One region of the Caballeronia sp. LZ019 genome, then DNA from elsewhere that is predicted to be linked to it. Evidence: riboswitches for the same ligand, from Rfam matches in the RefSeq annotation. Region 1 holds a riboswitch; the other holds the start of a gene.
The links. A riboswitch is a leader RNA that binds a small molecule or an ion and turns the genes downstream of it on or off. The one in region 1 is predicted to bind cobalamin.
Positions count from the first base shown of each region.

Region 2: another riboswitch for cobalamin. It lies ahead of P9255_RS05765 (cobalamin biosynthesis protein); the one in region 1 lies ahead of P9255_RS22660 (TonB-dependent receptor domain-containing protein).

Region 1 covers NZ_JARTVZ010000005.1:1,962,677-1,970,651, forward strand. The annotation lists gene ilvD (dihydroxy-acid dehydratase) at 1-630, opposite strand, end outside; gene P9255_RS22625 (LysR family transcriptional regulator) at 739-1,695, shown strand; gene lgt (prolipoprotein diacylglyceryl transferase) at 1,733-2,629, shown strand; gene P9255_RS22635 (SIMPL domain-containing protein) at 2,642-3,367, opposite strand; gene P9255_RS22640 (EVE domain-containing protein) at 3,435-3,905, opposite strand; RNA gene ssrS (6S RNA) at 3,972-4,154, opposite strand; gene P9255_RS22650 (cell division protein ZapA) at 4,272-4,586, opposite strand; gene P9255_RS22655 (ATPase) at 4,583-4,978, opposite strand; cobalamin riboswitch at 5,172-5,472, shown strand; gene P9255_RS22660 (TonB-dependent receptor domain-containing protein) at 5,557-7,431, shown strand; gene P9255_RS22665 (iron ABC transporter permease) at 7,456-7,975, shown strand, end outside.
Region 2 covers NZ_JARTVZ010000002.1:610,400-618,374, reverse strand. The annotation lists partial or broken gene P9255_RS05780 (ATP-binding protein) at 1-321, opposite strand, end outside; gene cobN (cobaltochelatase subunit CobN) at 318-4,091, opposite strand; gene cobW (cobalamin biosynthesis protein CobW) at 4,096-5,175, opposite strand; cobalamin riboswitch at 5,289-5,535, opposite strand; cobalamin riboswitch at 5,590-5,830, shown strand; gene P9255_RS05765 (cobalamin biosynthesis protein) at 5,919-6,335, shown strand; gene cobO (cob(I)yrinic acid a,c-diamide adenosyltransferase) at 6,332-6,934, shown strand; gene P9255_RS05755 (cobyrinate a,c-diamide synthase) at 6,934-7,975, shown strand, end outside.

The sequences.
Region 1 (7,975 bases):
CGCCTCGAACGACGAACTCATCGTGTTGGCCGTGTACATGCCGCCGCACGATCCGGTCGACGGACACGCGTTCTTCTCGACGCCCTTGAAATCCTCTTCCGACATGCGGCCCGCCGTGAACTCGCCGACCGCCTCGAACGACGACACGATGGTCAGATCCTGGCCCTTCCAGTTGCCCGGACGAATGGTGCCGCCGTAGACGTAGATGCCCGGCACGTTCATGCGCGCGAGGCCGATCATCCCGCCTGGCATGTTCTTGTCGCAGCCGCCGATCACGACGACGCCGTCCATCCACTGGCCCTGCACGGCCGTCTCGATACAGTCGGCAATCACCTCGCGCGACACGAGCGAATACTTCATGCCTTCGGTGCCCATCGACATGCCGTCGGAGATCGTCGGCGTGCCGAAAATCTGCGGGTTCGCGTCCGACTGTCTGATCGCGGCGATCGCGGCGTCCGCGAGGCGCTGCAGGCCCGCGTTGCACGGCGTGATGGTCGAATGCCCGTTGGCGATGCCGATCATCGGCTTGTCGAAGTCTTCCTCCTTGTAACCGAGGGCGTAGTACATCGAACGGTTGGGCGAGCGCGCAACGCCCTGGGTGATGTTTTTCGAGCGGCGATTGAAGGCCATGATGGGGGCTCCGTAAGAATGTTCTTGGTCTAGTGGCCCAAGAATGAAGCGTCGGCTTGTGCCTGTCCAATATATTATTCAGGGCGTATTAGGTCGCGGAACATATCAATGGAAGAGCGAAACCCGCCCATCGAGCTGCGTTTGTTGCGCTACTTCGTGACGGTGGCCGAAGAAATGCACTTCGGCCGTGCCGCCGCGCGGCTCGCGATGACTCAGCCGCCGCTCTCGCAAGCCATCCGCGCGCTGGAAGACGCGCTCGGCGTGGCGCTGTTCGCGCGAACGAAGCGCACGGTCGAGCTGACGCCGGTCGGCAAGGACTTGCTGCCCGAAGTGCGCCGGCTGCTCGCCTCCGCCGATGCGCTGCGTCCGCTCGCGCAATCGCTCGCGCGCGGCGAGGCGGGCGTGCTGTCGCTCGCGTTCGTGTCGACGGCGGATTACGGCCTGCTGCCCGCGCTGCTGCGCGATTTCGGCGCACGCTATGCCGGCGTGCGGCTGCAGCTGACCGAAGCGACGAGCGACGTGCAGATCGAAGAACTCGTCGCCGGCCGCATCGATGCGGGCCTTGTCATCCCGCCGCTGCCGCCGCGCCACGCGATGTCGCTCTCCTATCTGCCGATCGCGCGTGAACCGCTCGTCGTCGCGATGTCGGCGGAAGCGGCGGAGCAGTTGCAGCAGGGCGCGGCGGAATGGGCCGATACGCCCGTCGATCTGCGCGAGCTGGCCGCCGCGCCGCTCGTCGTGTTTCCGAGGCGTCTCGCGCCGGGCTTGTATGACATCATCATGGGTTGCTACGGCGCAGCGGGGCTGACGCCGCGCATCGGCCAAGAGGCGATTCAGATGCAGACCATCGTGAGCCTGGTGTCGGCGGGCATGGGCGTCGCGCTCGTGCCGCAATCGCTGCGGCATCTGCGGCGCACGGGCGTGGTGTATCGTCCGTTGCGGCCGGTGGCCGATGCGCCCGTCGTCGAAACGGGACTCGTGTGGCGCGCGGCGGAGGTGAGCCCGGTGCTCGCCGGGTTCATCGAGATCGTGCGCGCGCGGGCCGCAGCCGTCTCTGCTTTATGATTCGTGCCTGACTTCTCGCTTTGCTTCACTTCTTACGATGCTCATACATCCCAATTTCGATCCCGTCGCGATTCATCTCGGACCGCTCGCCGTGCGCTGGTACGGCCTCATGTATCTGGTCGCATTCATATCGGCCATCGTCATCGGCAGGCTGCGGCTGCGGCTGCCGTTCGTCGCGAATCAGGGCTGGACCGCGAAGGACATCGACGACATGCTGTTCTACGGCGTGCTCGGCACCATTCTCGGCGGACGCCTCGGTTACGTGGTGTTTTACAAGGCGAGCTACTATCTCGCGCATCCGCTCGATGTCTTCAAGGTTTGGGAAGGCGGGATGTCGTTCCACGGCGGCTTTCTCGGCGTCACGCTCGCGATGGTGCTCTTCGCGCATCAGCGCAAGCGCACGTGGCTGCAGGTGACGGATTTCGTCGCGCCGATGGTCCCGCTCGGTCTCGCGGCGGGGCGCCTCGGCAACTTCATCAACGGTGAACTGTGGGGCCGCGTGACCGACCCGACCGCGCCGTGGGCCATGCTCTTCCAGCACTCATCGAATGACGACGCCGTCTGGCTCGCCAAAAATCCGCAACTGGATGCGCAATGGCATCTGACCGAAATCTTTCAGCGGTATCAGATGCTGCCGCGCCATCCGTCTCAGTTGTATGAAATCGCGCTGGAAGGCATCGTGCTGTTCATTCTGATCTGGACGTTCTCGCGCAAGCCGCGTCCGATGGGCGCCGTATCCGCGCTCTTTCTGATCGGCTATGGACTCGCGCGCTTCACGGTGGAATTCGCGCGCGAACCGGACGATTATCTCGGCCTGCTCGCGCTCAATCTTTCGATGGGCCAGTGGCTTTCTCTGCCGATGGTCATCGCGGGCATCGTCATGATGGTGTGGGCGTACAAGCGGCATCGGCGCGTGCCGGCCAACGCCGCCTGAGCACGGGCTCGTTCAACGCCCCATCTGCACGGAGCCGGATACGTCGACGGTCACCATCGTCGTGCCGGCTTCCAGCGCCATCGGCGCGGCCATCTTCGCATCGGCGTTCATGCCGCGCGCCTGCATCATCATCACCGGACGCGGCGCAACGCCGCTTTGACCGACGTTCACTTCCCGAATCGTGAAGCTGCTGTAGCCGAATGCCTGCGATGCAGCCTGCGCCTGCTTGCGGAACGATTCGATGGCCTGCGTCGAGAGCTTCTGCGCGGCGGCGCGCTGCGCTTCCGGCGACAGCGAGAACGTGACGTTGCCGACCTGCATCGACGAACTCATCTTGCCCGCGAGCTTCGACGCCGCCGCGAAGTCATGCGATTCGAGCACGACTTCGGTACGCCCCCGCCACGCGGATATCTTGCCGTCGCGGTCCGTCGACGGATACACGCTGAACGCACCGCTTTTCGCCGTGACGCCATCGACGCCCTTCGCCTCGCGCAACGCGGCCTCGGCACGCTGATTCAGCGTCGTGGTGAGCGATGAAGGGTCGGCGGCTTCCTGCTCGTAGAAGAGCGTGATGGTGACGACATCCTGCGGCACTTGCGCACTGGCCTGAGCCGACAGCGAGAGCACGCCCGAAGGCTGCGGATTGGTAATGACCGTCTGCGCAGCGGCAGTGGCCGAAAAGGTGAGCGCGGCGCTCGACATCGCAAGAGCGAGTGCGGCGGCGGTTTTCTTGTTCATCATCGAAGGACTCCGGCCTGTAACGTCGCGCGTTTCGCGACGCCCTTTAGGCGGTCCGGCCGCGTCCTTAGTTCCGATTCCCGGCGAGCCGTTCGGTAATAAAACGCCACTGCGCATCCGTGACAGGCGTGATCGACAGCCGGTTGCCGCGCGCGAGCACCTGCATGTCGGCGAGCGCCTCGTGTGCGCGCAAATCTGCAAGCGAAATGAGCGGGATCTTCCTGACGAAGCTCACGTCGACGAGCAGCCAGCGCGGCGTGTCCGGCGTGGACTTCGGATCGAAGTAGGGGCTTGTCGAATCGAACTGCGTGGGATCGGGATAGGCCGTCGACGCCACCTTCGCGATGCCCGCGATACCCGGCTCCGGACAGCTCGAATGATAGAAGAGCACGCCGTCGCCGACTGTCATCTGGTCGCGCATGAAGTTGCGCGCCTGATAGTTGCGCACGCCCGTCCACGGCAAGGTTTTCTTCGGCGCGTGCGCGAGATGATCGATGCTCGCTTCGTCCGGTTCGGACTTCATCAGCCAGTAGCGCATGAGGGAGCAGCAAGAGTCGACGATGCAAATGAAAACGGCATCGGTGAAAACCGATGCCGTCTGGGTAAGGTCCCCGCCTCAGCCGCTAGGCCGGCATCCTGAACCTGGGTTCAAGATTGGTCGCGGTAAGCAACACTTCGGGTACATCAGACTAAGTGACGCGCGCGCCCGTGTTACAAGGTTCCGCAACCGTGCCAATGTGACATTGGTTCAAGGAATATATGACCTTGGCGCACCAGGCAGGGAAACATCACTCTACACCAATCATTTGCCTTATGCAGCCCCCGGCCATCGATCGCGCGGTATCTTTTTTTCATTGACACCGCGAGGGTGATTAGATCAACCCATCATGCAGATAACCTGCACTTACTGCACTTCGTACTGCGCGATGACCGCGCCCAACTGCTGGTTCATCGAGTGCACCGTGCGGCGAATTTCTTCGGCGGGGAAGGCCTCGCCGTGACGCACGCTTTCCTGCAGACGCAGCAATTCGGACGCCAGCGACAGCGCGGCCATCACTGCGATGCGGTCCGTGCCGCGCACGCTGCTTGCATTGCGGATCTTGTTCATTTCCGCATCGACGCGGGCGACCGCTTCGCGCAACGCGGCTTCCGTTTCAGGCGAGCACGCGAGGCGATACGGTTGCCCGAGGATGGATACTTCGATCTGCGTGGTCGTCATGCCTTCTCTCCGTGATGGTGAGCGCCCTGCATCTCTTCCGCATGCGCATGTTCGTGCTGCGCGCCGCGCGATGCGTGCTTTTCGGCTTCGGCGTTGAGAAGGTCCAGTTGATTGTCGCTTTCCGCGTGCTGCGTCTTGCCGCGCGGCAGTTTTTCGAGGATGGCGTTCAAGCGCACCTGAGCGTCGTCGATCTTCGCGGAGAGCGAGTCACGCTCGGCTTGCAATGCGTCGCGCTCGCTTCGCACCTGCACGAGTTCGTCCTGTACGCCCGCGTAGTCGGCGCGCAATTGTTCGAGTTGCGCTTCCAGCGCGAGACGCGCCTGATTGTGGCGCTCGCTGATCTTGATCAGCCGGCCGATGTTTCCTGACAGTGATTCGAGTTCGTTGAGCATGTGCTGCGTCCTCTAAAGACCTGGCATTTTAGCGCGGTTCAAAGCAGCGTCCGATAATTGTCTCGTTTCGAGACGTAACAACCCCGGAACATGCGTGCATCGCCATGCATTCGTGTGTGGAAAGAGCGAGCGTGCGCGTTGATTGCAAGCGGCTGGGACGGCGCGCGTTCTTGACGGCCCCGATGCCCGCTCCTAAACTTGCCGCACTTTTGGTGCTCGCGTCCGCTTCTCTCGCGGATGCAGTCAAACGGGAAACAGGGAGCGAAGTCCACGGCGCATGACCGGGACGCGTCAACCTGTGCTGCCCCCGCAACGGTAAGCGACCGCAACGCAAGTTGCAAGTCGTCCCTCGCACGTTTCTCGCGTCGCATCGCATGGTTCATCGTCATGCGTGCGCCCTGCAGGAAGCGTGTCGACGCCACTGCGCGCCATGCGCGGGAAGGCGGGACGAAGCGTCGCCAGCCCGGATACCGGCCAATCGTCCAGCGCGTCCATGTCATGACGACCGGCGCGCGCGTCGCGCACAGACCTCGCGGGGAGCGGGGCACGCGCCAGCCCCGAACTGGAAGTCTTCACGCATGGTTCCATCTCCGTCCGGCACGAGGCGTCGCGCCGTTTGCGTTGCGGCGTGCGCCGCGTTCAGCGTGCTGCCGGTGCAATCCGCGCATGCCGATGCCGCCGATGCCGCCGCCCAAACACTCGCGCCCGTCGTCGTGACCGCGACGCGCAGCCCGCAGCCGCTCGCCGATTCGCTTCCGCAGACATCGCTCTTCGACCAGCAGGACATCGCCGACACCAACGCCGACGATGTGCTCGGCCTCATCGCGCTCGCGCCCGGCGTGCAGATCACCCGCAACGGCGGGCCAGGCGCGAATTCGGGCGTGTACATACGCGGCGCGGCGTCGTCGCAATCGCTCGTGCTGATCGACGGCGTGCGCGTGGAGTCGGTATCGCTCGGCGCGGCGCAGTTGTCGCAGCTAATGCTCGATCAGACCGATCGCGTCGAAGTCGTGAACGGCAATGTATCGGCGCTGTATGGATCGAATGCGATCGGCGGCGTCGTGCAGATCTTCACGAAAGAGGGCGATGCACACCCGCCGCGCTTCCACTTCGAAGCCGAGTACGGCAGCTATCACACGCAGCGTCAGTCGGCGGGCGTCGACGGCGCGCTCGACGCCGATGGCCGCACCACGTTCAGCCTCAACGTGTCCCGCGAAAAGACCGACGGCTTCTCGTCGATCGATCCCGCGCTTGCGCCCAATGCCAACCCGAACGCGAACGGCTATCTCAACGAAAGCGTCGCGGCGACGCTGCGCCACAAGTTCACCGACAAGTGGGACGCGGGCGTGCGCTTTTTGCAAGCGAACGGCGTCGACAGCTTCGACGATGCCTACGGCTCGCCGACCGACATCAACAAGACGCACGACCGCGTGCGCTCGGCGTCGGTGTTCGCGAACGGCAAGCTGACCGACCGCTGGACCACGCACTTCACGATGGCGCAGGGGCAGGACCGCGCGAACATCGAGCAGAACGGCGTCTATACGAGCCGATTCAACTCGGAGACGCATCAGTACCTCTGGCAGAACGACTTCAGGCTCGCCGATGCCCACAAGCTGCTGTTCGGCTACGAGCATCTCGATCAATCGCTCGATTCGGATCAGCTGAGCGCGCCGGACCGTCACGTGAATTCGGTGTTCGCGGGTTACGTGGGGCGCTTCGGCTCGAGCGAGGTTCAGGCGAACGTGCGTCACGACCAGTATTCCGATTTCGGCGGCGCGAACAGCTACTATCTCGGCTACGCCTACAGGTTCGATGCCCACTGGCGCGCGAGCGCGAGCTATGCGGTGTCGTTCCGCGCCCCGAGCTTCGATGACCTCTACTATCCGTTCAGCGGCAATGCGTCGATTCAACCGGAGCGCAGCCATTCGGTCGAAGCGGCGTTGCAGTACGCATCGGACAAAGTGGGCGTGCTGCGCGTGACGGCATTCCAGACGCGCTATTCGAATCTGATCGATTACGTATCGGATGGCAGCGGCTTCTATATCGCGCAGAACGTGGGGCGCGCGAAAGTGCAGGGCGTCGAGGGATCGTGGGCGGGGCATGTGGGCGCAACGGATCTACGCGCCGGTGTCACGTTCCAGAATCCCGTTGACGAGACGAATCACGAAGAGCTGACGCGACGTGCGCGGCGCTTCGCATCGCTGTCGGCGCATCGATCGATCGGACGATGGCGCGTGGGCGGCGAGTGGATCGTGAGCGGCGCGCGCAGCGATTACGATTCGACGCTTGCAGGCTACGGCGTGGTCAATCTGTCCGCGCGCTATGACATCACGAAGTCGTGGTACGTGAGCGCGCGCATCGACAATCTGTTCGACCGGGACTATGAACTCGCTTACTCGTACAACACGCCGCGACGCGGCGCGTATATCACACTCGGATGGCATCCGTCGTGAGCATGACGCCGTCATCGAGACGCGATGAACGCTAGCCGCGCCGCCGTCATCTGGCTCGCGCTCGGCGCGATGGCGCTCGTCATGCTCGTGGCGTCGCTTGCGCTCGGCAGCGTGAATCTGCCGATGTCGCGTGCAATCGCCGCGCTGCTGCACGCGCATTCCGCCACGCCCGATATCGCCGATGACATCGTCCTTACGTTACGTTTGCCGCGCGCTTTGGCTGGCTTTGCATCGGGCGCGCTGCTGGCGCTCGCCGGTGCGCTGCTGCAAGTGCTGCTGCGTAATCCGCTCGCGGAGCCGTACGTGCTCGGCGTATCCGGCGGCGCGGCGACCTTCGCGCTTGCCGCGATGCTCGCGTCGATGCCGTGGTGGGGCGTCGACCTTGCCGCGTGCATCGGCGCGTTCGTGTCGATCGTGCTGGTGCTCGGCCTTGCGCGCAGGCATCTGTGGCACGGCGAGCAGGACGCATCACCGAGGCTGTTGCTGACCGGCGTGGTGATCGCGGCGGGATGGGGCGCGCTCATCACGCTGATACTCAGCGTTG
Region 2 (7,975 bases), on a different contig from region 1:
AACATACAACACACCACGATGCGCTCTCGCCAGAAGACCCGGCGAGAAGTTCACGCCGCCGTCACGCAATGCGCTCTGAATGTCGAGCGTGCCGATCAACTGTTCTTCGCTTGCGCCCAACGGCAAGGTCACGAGGCGTCCTTCGGGCAGGAGTTCTGCAAGCGCGCGGGCGGCAGTCGATTTCGCTGTGCCGCGCGGCCCGCTGACCAGCACGCCGCCCAGAGAAGGATCAACGGCCGCTAGCAGCAGAGCCTGCTGCAACGGCGCCTGACCGACGAGCGCGGTGAAAGGAAACACTGGAAATGAAGAGGTTTCGTTCAAGTCTGTCGGCTCTCGAGTTGCTGCTCGACATCGAGCAGATGCTGCGTCACCGCCTCGCGATAGTCGCCCGGCTCTTGCCACAGGCCGCGCTCCATCGCTTCGAGCAAACGCTCGCAGATCGACTGCAACGCGTGCGGATTGTGCCGGGCGATGAAGTCGCGCGTGCCGGCATCGTTCACATAGGCATCGGTGACGAGCGCATATTGGTGATCGGATACGACGCGCGCAGTGGCGTCATAGCCGAAAAGATAATCGACTGTCGCAGCCAGTTCGGATGCGCCCTTGTAACCGTGGCGCTTGACGCCATCGATCCATTTCGGATTGACGACGCGCGCACGCACCACCCGCGAAATCTCTTCGTTCAACGTACGAACGCGTGGCGCTGCGGGGTTGCTGTGATCGGCGTTGTACGCCTGCGGTTGCACGCCCGACAGATGACGCACCGCCGCCACCATGCCGCCTTGGAACTGGTGGTAGTCGTTCGAATCGAGAATGTCGTGCTCGCGATTGTCCTGATTCTGCAAGATCACGTCGAGCGATGAAAGACGCGCGCCGAAGCTCGCGCGCGCTTCGACGCCGTCGCCACCTTGCGAATACGCGTAGCCGCCTGTGCTTTGATAGGCCTCTGATAAATCGGCGTCGGTTTGCCACTGACGCGCATCGATCAGTTCCTGCAAGCCCGCTCCGTATGCACCGGGCTTCGTGCTGAAGACACGCCAGCCCGCACGGCGACGCGCTTCGGTTGTATCGACACCGCGGCCGATGAGTTCATCGCGCTCGCGCAAGATCCGCGCGCGAATCGGGTTCACGTCGTCGGGCTCGTCGTCGAGTTCGGCAACGGCTTGCACGGCCGCGTCGAACAGATGCATGAGATTGGCGAACGCATCGCGAAAGAAGCCCGATACACGCAGCGTGACGTCGACGCGCGGACGATTGAAGATGGTGATGGGCAGAATCTCGAAGTCCGTCACGCGATGACTGCCCGCCGCCCATTTGGGCCGCACGCCGATGAGCGCGAACGCCTGCGCGATGTCGTCGCCCCCCGTGCGCATCGTCGCGGTGCCCCACACCGACAAGCCGATGGCACGCGGATAGTCGCCGTGGTCCTGCACGTGTCGTTCAACCAGCATGTTCGCGGACTTGAGCCCGAGCGACCATGCGGCTTGCGTCGGCAAGGCACGCGTATCGACCGAATAGAAATTGCGACCTGTAGGCAGGACGTCGGGCCTGCCGCGCGATGGCGAGCCGCTCGGTCCCGGCGGCACGAAGCGCCCTTCGAGACCGCGTTTGAGTTGCATGAGTTCTTGTGGTCCGCACGAATCCAGGCGCGGCAGAACATCGCCTTTCAGCCGTTCGAGCACCAGCCTCGTTTGTGGACCGGGCACTTGCGCATCGTCTTCGAGCAGTTGCATCGCGAGACATTCGAGGCGCTCGCGCGTGTCTCCCTCATGACGCCACGGTGCAGTACTCACCGCTTGTAATGCTTCAGGGCGGGGGCCGCTCCATGATGCGGACCAGTCGGCGTCGAGCGGATCGAAGGTATCGCCCAATTGCAGATCGCGTGCGAGCGCGGTGATGAGGCCCGCGTTCGCACCTTGCCCGTCGCCTGCCGGAAAGCGTCCTAACGCAAGCAACGTATCGCGGCGCTGCGCGCCTTGTGGCGATACCCCGAACACATGCAGGCCGTCGCGAATCTGCGCTTCCTTGAGTTCGCAAAGATAGGCATCGGCCCGCGTGAGCAAGGCATCTTCGCCGGCGATGTCACGCGGCGCATCGAGGCCGAGTTCTTCATGCAGCCTGTGTTCGACGATGCTTTCGAGTATCGACTTGCGCAACAGCTTTGCACGGCGCGCATCGACCATCAACGCTTCGTAGTATTCGTCGACTTGACGTTCGAGGTCCTGCAATGGCCCGTAGTTCTCGGCACGCGTGAGCGGCGGCATCAGATGATCGATGATGACCGCCTGCGCGCGCCGCTTCGCCTGACTGCCCTCGCCCGGATCGTTGACGATGAACGGATAGAGATGCGGCATCGGGCCGAGAATCAGGTCGGGCCAGCACAATGCGGACAATGCCACGCTCTTGCCCGGTAGCCATTCGAGATTGCCGTGCTTTCCGACATGCACGATGGCATCGACACTGAAACGCAAGCGCAGCCAGAAATAGAACGCCAGATACGAATGCGGCGGGACGAGGTCGGCGTCGTGATAGCTCGCGTAGTCGCTTCGTTCACGCGAACGCGAAGGCTGAATGCCGACGAAAACTTCGCCGCAACGAAAGCCTGCGATCATGAAGCGGCCGCGTCTTATCGTCGGGTCGTCTTCGGGTGCTCCCCATGTCGCTTCCAGCGCCGCGCGCGCATCGGCGGGCAGCGCGTCATACGCTGCGCGATATTCTTCGAGCGACAGGCTTTGCAGCGCGGGCCGGAGATCGCGCACGACGGGATCGTTCGTGACACCTTGCGTCAACGCTGCGATGAGCGCATCGCCGTTCTCGGGGATATTGCCGACGCGATAGCCTTCGCGCGCGAGCATCGACAGAATATTGATGGCCGATGCCGGCGTATCGAGACCCACACCATTGCCAATGCGCCCTTCGCTCGCCGGATAATTCGCTAGCACGAGCGCGATGCGTTTGGCCGCATTGGGTTTGTGCCGCAGCGCGCACCAGCGCCGACTGAGTTCCGCGACGAAGCGCACGCGCTCTGCATCGGCTTGATAGCGCACAACGTCCACTTGCGTATGCGGACAGTGATACGCGAGCCCTTTGAAACTTACTGCGCGCGTGATGATGCGGCCATCGACTTCGGGCAAGGCGATATGCATTGCGACATCGCGTGAATTAAGGCCCTGATTGTCCTTTAGCCAGTCGTCGCGATTGCCCCCGCTCAGAATTACCTGCAGCACGGGCGCATCGCCCGCAACTTCGAATGCTTCGCTTTCGCCGATGACGCCTGCAGCGAACGCCGTGGTATTCAGCACGAGCGACGCATGATGCTCCGCACACAAGCGTGCAACCACTTCACGGCTGACGCTTTCCTTAAGCGATGAAATGGCAATCGGCAGCGGATTAAGGCCTTCTTTCTCGAGCGATTCGACTAGCGCATCGAATACTGCAGTATTTCCCGCCTGCAGATGCGCGCGATAAAACAGCACCGCGACGACGGGCGCGCCTTCGGTCCATCGCGCGCGCCAGTCGTCGATCACGGCGATATCGCGCTCGGGATGATAGATCGCGACAGGAGGCAATGGACACGGCGGCTGCGGCTCGCGTCCGAAGCCGAGCGCATGAAGAGCGATCGCGCGCAAAAATGCCTCTGCGTTGCGCGCACCGCCTTCCCGCAAATAACGCGACAACACACGGCAGAACGCGGCATCGGCCGTGCTCTTGGCGATCAGATTCGGGTCTTCGGTGAGATCGCCCGAGAACATTGCGAGCACTTGCTTCTCGCTTCTCGCAAGCGTTACCAGCCGCTCGATCCCATAAGGCCAGTACGATTCGCCGCCCAGGTGATCGACGATGACCACTTTCGCATGACGCACGACATCGTCGATATAAAAGTCGACCGATGCGGGCTGGCGCAAGAACGACTGATTAGCGAGCCGCACTTCGGGAAAGCCGGCTTCAAGGCGCGGAAACACGCTGGCCAGCAGCGCGAGCGTCGTGTCAGCGGAACTCAGAACGACGATCGGCGCGCGCGTCTGTTCGATGCGTATGACGCCCGCGGCATCGTCGACGAAGCCGCCGGGCGTCGTGCGTAGCAGATGCATCGTGTCAGGCCTGCACGAGCGAATTACCGAGCGCGGCGTCGAACGCGGCCTGAAGCGCCTGCTGATCGAGGTCTTCGCCGATCAGCACGAAACGGCTCGCCGCTTCGCCTTCGGACCAGCGTCGATCGAAGTAACTGTCGAAACGACGCCCCACGCCTTGCACGACGAGACGCATCGCAGCGCCGGGGAGTGCCGCAAAGCCCTTTACACGATAAATGGTATGTTGCTCGACGAGCGTCTGCAACGCAGCGATCGCCTGCTCGCGCGACTCGATGCGCGCTTTAACCACGACAGAATCGAACTCGTCATGGTGATGATCCGCGTGGCCTTCGTCATCGACTGAGCCATGGTGATCGTTCCGCAGATGAATCGACTCTTCCGATGCCGATTGCAAGCCAAGCAATGCATGCAGATCGAGCCGGCCCATTTGTGCAGGGACGATCTTCACTTGCGGCGGAATCTCGGGACGTATGAGTGTTTCGACTTTGTGGAACGCATCAGCGTCCATCAGGTCCGTCTTGTTCACGATCACCAGATCGGCCGATGAAAGCTGATCCTCGAACAATTCATGCAGTGGCGATTCATGGTCCAGATTCGGATCGGCCTTGCGCTGTGCATCGACTGCAGCGGGATTCGCCGCGAACTGTCCGCTTGCAGCAGCGGGACCATCGACGACGGTGATGACGGCATCGACGGTAAACGCATTCTTGATGGACGGCCAGTTGAACGCCTGCACGAGTGGCTTCGGCAACGCAAGACCGGACGTTTCGATCAGCACATGGTCGATGCGGTCTCGCCGTTCCAGCAATTGCTCCATCACGGGGTAGAACTCTTCCTGCACCGTGCAGCACAAACAACCGTTCGCAAGCTCATAGAGATTGCGGTCGGCAGACGCCGCTTCGTCATCGCAACCGATGCCGCAGCCTTTCAGAATCTCGCCGTCGATACCGAGCTCGCCGAACTCATTGACGATCACCGCCAGGCGCAAGCCCTGCGCATTCGACATGATATGGCGCATCAAGGTAGTCTTGCCGCTGCCGAGAAAGCCGGTCACGACGGTGACGGGAATCTTGCGGGTTTGCATTGTTGCTCCGTGGCGTGTGTGCGTGCGCGGCGCCGCTCGAGGCATCGAATGCGGATGGAACGGGAAAGGCGCACGGCTTCGTGATCATGAACCGAGCCGCATCCCCGCGGCATGGGTCCTGGCGAAAGTCTGGCCGGTATCCGGGCTTGCGACTCATTACGCCGCCTTCCTGCCGTTGGCAGTGGCGTTTAGCGCAATGCGCGGTATCGTCAATACCGATACCGCCAGTCGCTTACCGTTGCGGGGGCAGCGCAGGTTGGCGCACGCCATACGCATGAAATGGCTAAGCGCTCCCTGCTTCCCGTTTGACTGTGCGCGAAAAGAAGCTCGCGCACGAGCACCAGACTGCGTGAAAGTCTAGGCTTAGCGGACACGAGCGTCAAGGAAACACGCGCCTTAAAGAAGCGCCTATGGTATCTTTGGCCCGCGACTGGTGCTCGCGCGTTCGAACGCAACGCGCAGTTAAACGGGAAACAGGAAGCCGTGTTTCTGGACGAATCACGCGCCAGCCTGTGCTGTCCCCGCAACGGTACGCGACCGGCGGCTTGTGCCATGCAATGCCGCGCACGGTGCTCAAATGCCACTGCCGCGCAGGCGGGAAGGCCGCACGATGAGGTCGCAAGCCCGGATACCGGCCAGCGCAGGGGACGAAGCGCATTGCGTGATTTCATGCGGCGCGCTTCGCCGAACGCCGCGCATCCGCGAGGGACGCATGCACGGCGCAAGCCGCCATTTTCTTTTCGATGATGACCATTAGCGCGACCCGGCGCCATCTTGCAGTCGGCATCGGTTGCAGGCGAGGCGCGAGCGCAGACGCCATCGAGCATGCCGTACGCACGGCGCTCGACGAAGCCGCGCTTTCATTCGATGAAATCGCCTTGGCCGCAAGCATCGACGCTAAAGAATGCGAAGCTGGCCTGCTGGCGTTTTGCGAGCGTCATCGTTTGGCTTTGCATTTTTTTAACGCGGAAGAAATTGCTATAGCGCCGGTGAATTACTCTCGCCAAGCCGCCAGGCACATGAATGTCGACGGCGTGTGCGAGCCTTGCGCCATATTGGCGAGCGGCGGCGGACGGCTCGCACTCGGAAAGACCATCGTCGGCGGCGTGACCGTCGCGATCGCAATGAAGAACGCGCCATCAGACAAGAACGCCCCATGAAAACCGACACCGAATCGCATTTGCGGATGACGCAGCGTCGCAAGGAAGGCCATGAAAAGAAGCAGGCCGCCGCCGATCACGAGAAGGGCCTGTTGATCGTGAATACCGGCAATGGCAAGGGCAAGACCACAGCCGCGTTCGGCATGGCGGTGCGCGTGCTCGGCCACGGCATGAAGCTCGGCGTCGTGCAGTTCATCAAGGGCGCGTTGCATACGTCCGAACGGGATTTTCTCGGCGCGGCAGCGAACTGCGATTTCGTCACGATGGGCGATGGCTATACGTGGAACACCCAGAATCGCGAAGCCGATATGGCGACCGCGCGCAAGGGATGGAACGAAGCGCGCCGCATGATCGAAAGCGGTGAATATCAGATGGTTGTGCTGGATGAACTCAACACCGTGCTCAAGTACGAGTATCTTCCGCTCGATGAAGTGCTCGATGCTCTGAAGGGCCGACCCGCGATGCTTCATGTGGTCGTAACAGGCCGTCATGCGCCGGAGGCGCTCGTCGACATTGCCGATCTCGTCACCGAAATGCGGCTCGTGAAGCATCCATACCGTGAGCAAGGCGTCAAAGCGCAACGGGGCGTCGAATTCTGATGGCGCGCTGCCCTGCACTTTTCATCGGCGCAAGCGCCTCGCATCAGGGCAAGACCACCGTGACGGCTGCGCTTGCCCGTCATCATGCGCGGCAAGGCCGGCGCGTGCGCGTCTTCAAGACGGGGCCTGATTTTCTCGATCCGATGATTCTCGAACGGGCATGCGGTTCGCCCGTTTATTCGCTGCATCTGTCGATGGTCGGCCTCGATGCATGCCGCGCGATGCTTGCACAAGCGGCGCGTGAAGCCGATCTTATTCTTATCGAAGGCGTGATGGGCCTGTTTGATGGCACGCCCAGCAGCGCCGATCTTGCCGCCGCGTTCAACGTGCCCGTGCTGGCCGTGATCGGCGCACATGGCATGGCGCAGACTTTCGGCGCGGTGGCGCTCGGGCTTGCGCGTTATCGCACGGATGTGCCGTTTCATGGCGTGCTCGCCAATCGCGTGGCATCGGCGCGTCATGCGCAAATGTTGTCGGAAGCCATTCCCGAAGGACTGCACTATTGCGGGCATCTTTCCAACGCCGAAGACATCGGGCTGCCTGAGCGTCATCTCGGCCTGACGCAGGCGCAGGAAATCGCGAACCTCGATGCGCGCCTCGACCGCGCTGCCGATGCCATCGCATCAACGGCGCTTCGCGATCTGCCACCGCATGTGGCGTTCGAAGATGCGACGCTTGCGGCGCCGCCGCGTTTGCTCGAAGGCATACGCATCGCGATTGCGCGCGATACCGCGTTTTCTTTCGTCTATCCGGCGAACATCGACTTGCTGATCGCGATGGGCGCGACTGTCGTCACGTTTTCGCCGCTCGCCGACGAACCCTTGCCCGCCGATACCGATGCGCTCTATCTTCCCGGCGGCTACCCCGAACTGCACGCAGCCGCGCTGGCATCGAATGCACGCACGCAAGCATCGATCAGGGAACACGTCGCGCGCGAGCGCCCCGTCTTGGCGGAATGCGGCGGCATGCTTTATCTGCTCGACACGCTAACCGATATCGATGGCAAGCAGCACGCGATGCTCGGCTTGCTGCCCGGCGATG